Regions from separate parts of the Actinacidiphila sp. bgisy144 genome, predicted to be linked through region 1. Evidence: riboswitches for the same ligand, from Rfam matches in the RefSeq annotation. Region 1 holds a riboswitch; each other region holds the start of a gene.

What was found. Region 1 has a riboswitch for cyclic di-AMP ahead of AC3EVP_RS11260 (M23 family metallopeptidase). Riboswitches for the same ligand answer to the same signal wherever they lie in the genome.
Region 2: another riboswitch for cyclic di-AMP. It lies ahead of AC3EVP_RS01545 (C40 family peptidase); the one in region 1 lies ahead of AC3EVP_RS11260 (M23 family metallopeptidase).
Region 3: another riboswitch for cyclic di-AMP. It lies ahead of AC3EVP_RS16475 (C40 family peptidase); the one in region 1 lies ahead of AC3EVP_RS11260 (M23 family metallopeptidase).

The regions. Positions count from the first base shown of each region.
Region 1 is NZ_JBYIRM010000007.1:221,808-224,058, forward strand. Features, by position in the region: gene AC3EVP_RS11260 (M23 family metallopeptidase) at 1-1,037, opposite strand, end outside; cyclic di-AMP (ydaO/yuaA leader) riboswitch at 1,050-1,187, opposite strand; gene AC3EVP_RS11265 (N-acetylmuramoyl-L-alanine amidase) at 1,608-2,234, shown strand.
Region 2 is NZ_JBYIRM010000001.1:332,113-334,363, reverse strand. Features, by position in the region: gene AC3EVP_RS01550 (hypothetical protein) at 1-127, shown strand, start outside; gene AC3EVP_RS01545 (C40 family peptidase) at 168-1,250, opposite strand; cyclic di-AMP (ydaO/yuaA leader) riboswitch at 1,258-1,410, opposite strand; gene AC3EVP_RS01540 (C40 family peptidase) at 1,599-2,251, opposite strand, start outside.
Region 3 is NZ_JBYIRM010000012.1:152,497-154,747, reverse strand. Features, by position in the region: gene AC3EVP_RS16480 (ADP-ribosyltransferase) at 23-691, shown strand; gene AC3EVP_RS16475 (C40 family peptidase) at 766-1,263, opposite strand; cyclic di-AMP (ydaO/yuaA leader) riboswitch at 1,267-1,455, opposite strand; gene AC3EVP_RS16470 (hypothetical protein) at 1,801-2,139, opposite strand; gene AC3EVP_RS16465 (ATP-dependent Clp protease proteolytic subunit) at 2,146-2,251, opposite strand, start outside.

The DNA of each region.
Region 1 (2,251 bases):
AGGTGCGGCGCGGGCACGTTGCCGGTCGCGCCGACCCGGCCGATGGTGTCGCCGGTGGTGACCCGGCCGTCGGTGACGACCATGGTCGACAGGTGGCAGTAACGCAGTTCGGTGCCGTCGTCGAGGGTCAGGACCACCCGGTAGCCGTCGCTGCCGGCCCAGCCCGCGGAGGTGACGGCGCCGCCGTGCACGGCGTGCACGGGGGTGCCGGTCGGCGCGGTGAAGTCCTGCCCGTTGTGGAGGTTGGCCCACGGGTCGGCCTCGCCGAAGGCGGCGCCGAGCGTGGCGCAGGCGACGGGCTTGATGTAGGAGGCCGCGAGCCGGGCGAGCCGCTCGGCCTCGGCGCGGGCCGCCGCGGCGGCCTCCTCGCGGGCCTTCTCCTCGGCGGCCGCCTTCGCGGCGGCGACCTGCTCGCGCACCTTGCGCTCGGCGGCCTCCCGGGCGGCCTGCGCGGCCGCGGCCTGCTCTGCGGCCTCGCGCTCGACGCGGGCGACGGCCTCGCGTTGGGCGGCGACCTGGCCGAGGAGGCGTGCGCACAGGGCGGCGCCGGGGTCGGTGGGGGCGGCCGGTTCGGCGGCTTCGGCGGCTTCGGCGGGCTCGACGAACGCGGCGGGAGCGGTCGCGGGCTCCGCATCGGCGGCGGGCTCCGGGTCGCGGACGGTCTCCACGGCAGGCTCCGCGGTCGGCTCCTCAACCGGCCGCGGCAGTATGGACGTCGAGTCGGCGCCGGCCAGCACGGTCGGGTCGTACACGGGCATCCCGGCGAGCGGGGCACCGGCCGGGGCGGCGTCCGGCAGCGGGTACGGCGCGGGGCGCGCCGCGGAGTCGGCGGCGGGCGCGGGGGCCAGCCCGGCGGCGCCGACACTGGCGTAGGCCGCGAACGCGGGGGTGGGGGCCGGGGCGGTCATCGCGGCGGAAGTCCCGTTCGCCGCGGCGGCGTTGGCGCGCTGGCGGGGGAAGTGGAAGTCGTCCCGCTCCTGGCCGGCGAGGTCGCCGTCGAGCCGGGCATGGGCGTAGGCAAGCTGGTCGGACGCCACGACGGGCGCTCTCCTTTCCTTCCCTCTCGCCTACCGGGTTAGCTGACGGGTTCGGAGGAAGAAGGTCTCCTACGGGCCTGACTACTGCCCGATTCACCCCATTTTCTCGGGTCCCCGGTTCCCGCGGACGGGATTCGGCAAGCGCGCGGTCCGCCGTCCTGGCGGCGGCGGTGACGACCGCGCTGCGTTATCGAACGTTAATAGAGCCGGAGTCGTTTTCCAAGCCGTATCAGAGAGTTGGGCATAGGAACAAAACAGTCAGGGTATAGAGAGAGCAGGCAAATCGGTCAGTCGATGTGGCCGTGAAGTGATGTGAGCGTGCATCAGTCGTTATCGGTGCGGGGAAGAGGGCTGGGACATGGTGGCTACGGTGTGTGAGTGGGCGAACTCGGCGCGCAGGCGGCCGGGCGGGGCCGCGCGGCGGGTCCGCCAGTGGCATGGACCTCTGCCATTGCGCGAAGCGCTTGGCAGGTCGCGGCGCCGGACCCCAGGATGGGCGGGCCGGTACTTGTCATGGACCCGACCGTTTCGAACGTCCCGACCGCTTCGCGACCTCTCAGGGAGCCCGCCATGGAACGCCCCAGCAGTCCCCGACTCCCCCACACCCGCCGGTCGTTACTCCGCGGCGGCCTCGCGCTCGGCACCGCCGCCGGTGCCGCGCTCGCGGGCGGGCTGTGGACCGGCAGCGGCCGGGCCGCCGCGGCCGGCGCCGTCGACTACCCCGGCGCCACCTGGGCACCGGCCAGCACCGCCAACTACACGGCGTCCAACCGCCCCACCACCTATGCGATCGACATGGTCGTCATCCACGTCACCCAGGAGACCTTCGCCGACACCATCACCCTCTTCCAGGACCCGGCCCACGCCGCCACCGCGCACTACGTGGTGCGCTCCGCCGACGGCGCCATCGACCAGTGCGTCCGGGAGCACGACGTCGCCTGGCACGCGGGCAACTGGTCGTACAACACCCGCAGCATCGGCATCGAGCACGAGGGCTGGGTCGACGACGCGTCCTGGTTCACCGACGCGATGTACCACGCTTCCGCAGCGCTCACCGCCGAGATCTGTGACAAGTACGGCATCCCCAAGGACCGGCAGCACATCATCGGCCATGTCGAGGTGCCGGGCACCGACCACACCGACCCGGGGCCCAACTGGGACTGGGTGCGCTACATCCGCCTGGTGAACGGCGGCTGAGCCGCGGCGGGCACCGG
Region 2 (2,251 bases), on a different contig from region 1:
CGTGCTGCTGGTGATCCTCGCGCTGGTCTACGTCAAGCGCGACGACGAGAAGGTGGAGACGGCCCTGTTCGGCGCGGTCGGCGGCCTGACCGTCGTCAACATCTTCATCGCGGTGCTCTGGACCTGAGCACCGCGACGAAGACGGGGATGAACGGGCTCCGGGCGCGTCAGACGATGCGGCGGGCCGTGGCGAACGGCATCCAGCTCAGCGGGGCGACCTCGACCGTGGCGCCCGTGTGCGGGGCGTGCACGATGTTGCCGTTGCCGATGTAGATCCCGACGTGGCTGAGGCCGGAGTAGAAGAACACCAGGTCGCCCGGGCGCAGATCGGCCTCGGAGACCGCGGTGCCCTGCTTGGCCTGGTCCCAGGTGGTGCGCCCGAGGCTGATCCCGGCGGCCTTGTAGGCGGCCTGGGTCAGGCCCGAGCAGTCGTACGAACCGGGGCCGGTGGCCCCGTAGACGTACGGCTTGCCCTGCTGCGCCAGCGCGAACTGGATCGCGGTGGCGGCGCGGCCGGTCGCGGTGCCGGTGTACGTGGGGGTGGTGCTGGAGGACGACGAGGAGGAGGACGACGACGAGGAGGAAGTCGTCGTCTTCGGCTGCTGGAGCGCGGCGAGCTTCTTCTTCTGCTCCGCGGTGAGGCTGTTGAGCAGCTTCTGCGCGGCGGCCAGCTTCGTCTGCACGCTCTTCTTCTGCGTGGCGAGCGTGGTCTGCGAGGACGTCAGCTTCTTCAGGCTCGCGGTGGCCTGGGCGCGCTGGACCGACGCCTGCTCCTGCTGGATCTTGAACTTCTGGAGCGCCTGCTCCTGCGTGGCGGTCAGCCGGTCCAGCAGGTGGTTCTGCGACAGGAAGCTCTCCGGGTCGTCGGAGAAGAGCAGCTGCGTGGTGGCACCGAAGCCGCCGGTGCGGTACTGCTCGGCGGCGAACTGCCCCAGCACGCGCCGGGACTCGTTCATCTGCTCGGTCTTGTCGGCGACCTGGGCCAGCAGTTGGTTGGTCTTGGCGCGCTGGGTCGCCGTCTGCTCCTTGGCCTGGTCGTACTTCTGCGTGGCGACCTCGGCCTGCTGGTTGAGCGTGTCGACCTGCTTCTTGACCTGGCTGATCGACGGCTGCGAGGGCTTCGCGGGGGCCGCGCTCGCCGTCTCGCTCAGGAGGGTGACCGATGCGATGGCCGCGGTGGTGAGACCGACGGCGGCCCGGGTGCCGGTCGACGCGAGGAGCGGGGTACGCGGCTTGCGGTGCGACGCCAAGGAGGCGACTCCTTCCGTGGACCGCCGACCGGGTTAGCTGACGGGTTCGGGCGGGGAAGGTCGCCCTACGGTGCGGACGCGGGTCGCGTCTGCCCCGATTCACCCCAAAGTGCTCTGGGTCCCCGGTTCCGGCGCCGGCCGGATTAGGCGGAGGTGATGCGCTGCCGGACCTTCGCCGACGGGAGGCGGACCACCTAGCGGGTTACCGTAGTCAACTTCAGCGGATCTCGGGGAGTTTGGATCGCAATGTGACCGAAATCGCTCTGTGACCTTGGGTTTTGCGGACTTGCTGATCGGACATCCGGGTCATGCGGTGGCGACCCGGACGAGACGGCCGACGCGCCCCTATTACGGGCGGACGGCCGCATAGAAGGTCATCTCGGTGATGGGCGCGATCTTCACCACGGTGCCGGTGTGCGGGGCGTGGATCATCTCGCCGCCGCCGATGTAGAGCCCGACGTGCTCGTCGTCGTCGAAGAAGACCAGGTCGCCGGGTTGGAGGTCGGACTCCGAGACCCGGGTGCCCACGTTCACCTGGTCGTAGGTGGTGCGCGGCAGGGTGACGCCCGCGGCCTTGTAGGCGGCCTGGGTCAACCCCGAGCAGTCGTACGAGTCCGGGCCGGTGGCGCCCCACACGTACGGCTTGCCGAGCTGCTTGCGGGCGAAGGCGATGGCCTGCTCGGCGGCCGTCGAGGAGGACGTGGACGTGGACGTGGTGGCGGACGCGGTGGCGGCGGCCTTCGCGGCCTGCGCCTGCTTCGCCTTCTCCTGGGCGGCGATCTGCTCCGCCTTCTTCTTCGCCTCGGCCTCCTGCTTCGCCTGGAGCTCCGCCAGCCGCTTCTTCTCCTGCGCGGTGAGGCTGTTGAGCAGCTTCTGCGCCGCGCCGAGCTTCGTCTGCACCTCCTGCTTGGCGGACTTCAGCTCGCTCTGCTTGGCCGTCAGCGTGGCCAGGCTCTTGGCCGCCTCGACCCGCTGCTGGGTGACGGCGACCTGCTGGGTCT
Region 3 (2,251 bases), on a different contig from region 1:
GTCGGGGCGGCAGGCTACGGGCATGATCATGAACCGAGTCCGGTCGCTCGCCGCGGCCGGCGCGTTGACCCTGACCGCGGTGCTCGCCACGCAGACCTCCTCGGGGGCGGCGACGGCCGCGCCGAGCGCGGCGCCCGAAGCACCCGCGGCCGCGGCGGAGCTGTGCCCGGTCGTCCACGACCCGCTCTACGCCGCGGCCGACCGCAGCGTGGACGTGCACCGCATCGTGCCCGACCCGCCGGCGTACCGCACCAGCTGCGGGGAGCTGTACCGCGCCGACGGGCGCGCGCCGGCCGTCGTCTTCCACGACGGCTTCCACCCGAAGGCCCCGCAGGACGGGCAGTACGACCTGGCCGCCTACGTCGAGGTCAACCAGCCCTCGCCGTTCGTCAGCACCAGCTACGACCACGACCTGTACAAGCAGTGGAAGTCGGCCTACAACTACTACGTCGACGCGCCCGGCGGGATCGACGTCAACGCCACGATCGGCGACACCCACAAGTGGGCCGGCCAGCACGAAGTGGCCTTCGCCGGCGGCATCGACCGCCGCTTCATCGTGGGTGCCTGCCCGGTGGACAAGGCGACCAAGAGCGAGATCCTCGCCGACTGCGTCCGCAACCCGTACTACGTGCCCTGGCGGCTGGTCCCCGCGCCCGAGCCGCAGGGCCCGGAGCTGGTCCCGGTGGGCTGAGCCGGGCGCTGCCCCCCGGCCCGTACTACCGCCCCGTCCGTACCGCCCCGCCGGGCTGGTACGGGCGGGGCGGGTCACGTGACGCGGCCGTACCAGACGGCCCGGGACCAGATGTGCTCCAGGCGGACGCTGGCGCCGGTCTTGGGTGCGTGCCAGATGTTCCCGGCGCCGGCGTAGATACCGACGTGGTAGACGGACGCCCCCGAGCTGCCGGTGTGGAAGAAGACGAGGTCGCCGGCGCGGCGGGAGTGCGCCGCGATGTGGGTGGTGCGGTTGTACTGCGCCGCGGCGGTGCGCGGCAGCTTCTTGCCGGCGCGCTTGAAGGAGTACTGCGTCAGCCCCGAGCAGTCGAAGCGGTAGGGCCCGGTGGCGCCCCACTGGTAGGGCGCGCCCTTCTTCGAGGCGGCGATGCTGAGCGCTTTCGCGGCCAGCGTGGCGGCGTCCGCGCGCTGGGCGGTGCCCGGCAGGAGCGCGGGGACGGAGACGGCGGCCGCGGTGAGCAGGGAGGCGGCGCCGAGCCGGGAGAGCCGGGAAGCGGCCGGCCGGAAGCAGCTGCGGTTGGGCGTACACATGCGCAACCCTTCGTCATCAGCCTGCGAAGGATGACCTGTCGGGTTCGGGCTGGCGAAGATGCCCGGCCGCATGCGGCGGCTTCACCCCAAGGCCGGCTGCGCGACCACCGGGAAGGGCGGGCGCGAAGCGGCCGTCGTGCTGGGTCCTCCGCTCCTGCCGTTGCACTCGTGTCGACCTGGCATCCGCGCGTCGGCAGGACTGGGCATCCGCACGGACCGCCCCGCCACGGCGGCGGGGGCTTGTCGTCACCACGGATCGTTACGCATACGACACGGCCGCGCCGGGACAGAAACGCAGAGTGTGACATTCGTCACTGTGCGTACATGCGGGTGAAGCGGGCCGCCCCGGCGCCGTCCGCGCCCCGGCGCCGTACCGGCTGAACTGGGCGGACCGTGCCGCGCGCCGGGGTGGTCCAGCCGACACGCGCAATCGCGCGGCCTTCTGCCAGGGCGGTTCCCGCTACGCCGACGGGTGGACGGGGCGAAGCCGCCGTGTCGGGCAACCCGGTGACAGGCCGTGAGGTGCGCACCGCCCGCTCAGGGGCGGACGGGACCGTCCGGGCCGCCCGGATCGGCGGCGGGGGCCGCGGCGACCGTGACCCGCGCGGCCCGCCGCTCCCCGTCCAGCACCCGCAGCGCCCGCCCGAGCGTGGCGTGGTGCAGTGCGGTCTCACCGCGCAGGTGCATCACCGTGAGCGCGTCGCGCAGCGCCACCGCCCGCCCGACGAGCGCCTGCGCGGCCCGCAGCGCGGTGTACGTGTCGGTGGTGCGCGAGGGGTTGATCCGGCCCAGCAGGTCGACCAGTTCGAGGTAGCAGTCGACGAGTTCGCCCTCGGAGCGGGTGAGGGCGGGCAGCGGCGGAGGTTCGGGCGACACGGCGGCCTACCGCGCCCCGGTGCCGCGCGCGCCGCCCGCGCCCGGGCCCGTACCGGTCTTGCGGCTGGTGGTGACCACGTCCACCAGCCCGTACGCCACCGCCGCCGGCGCG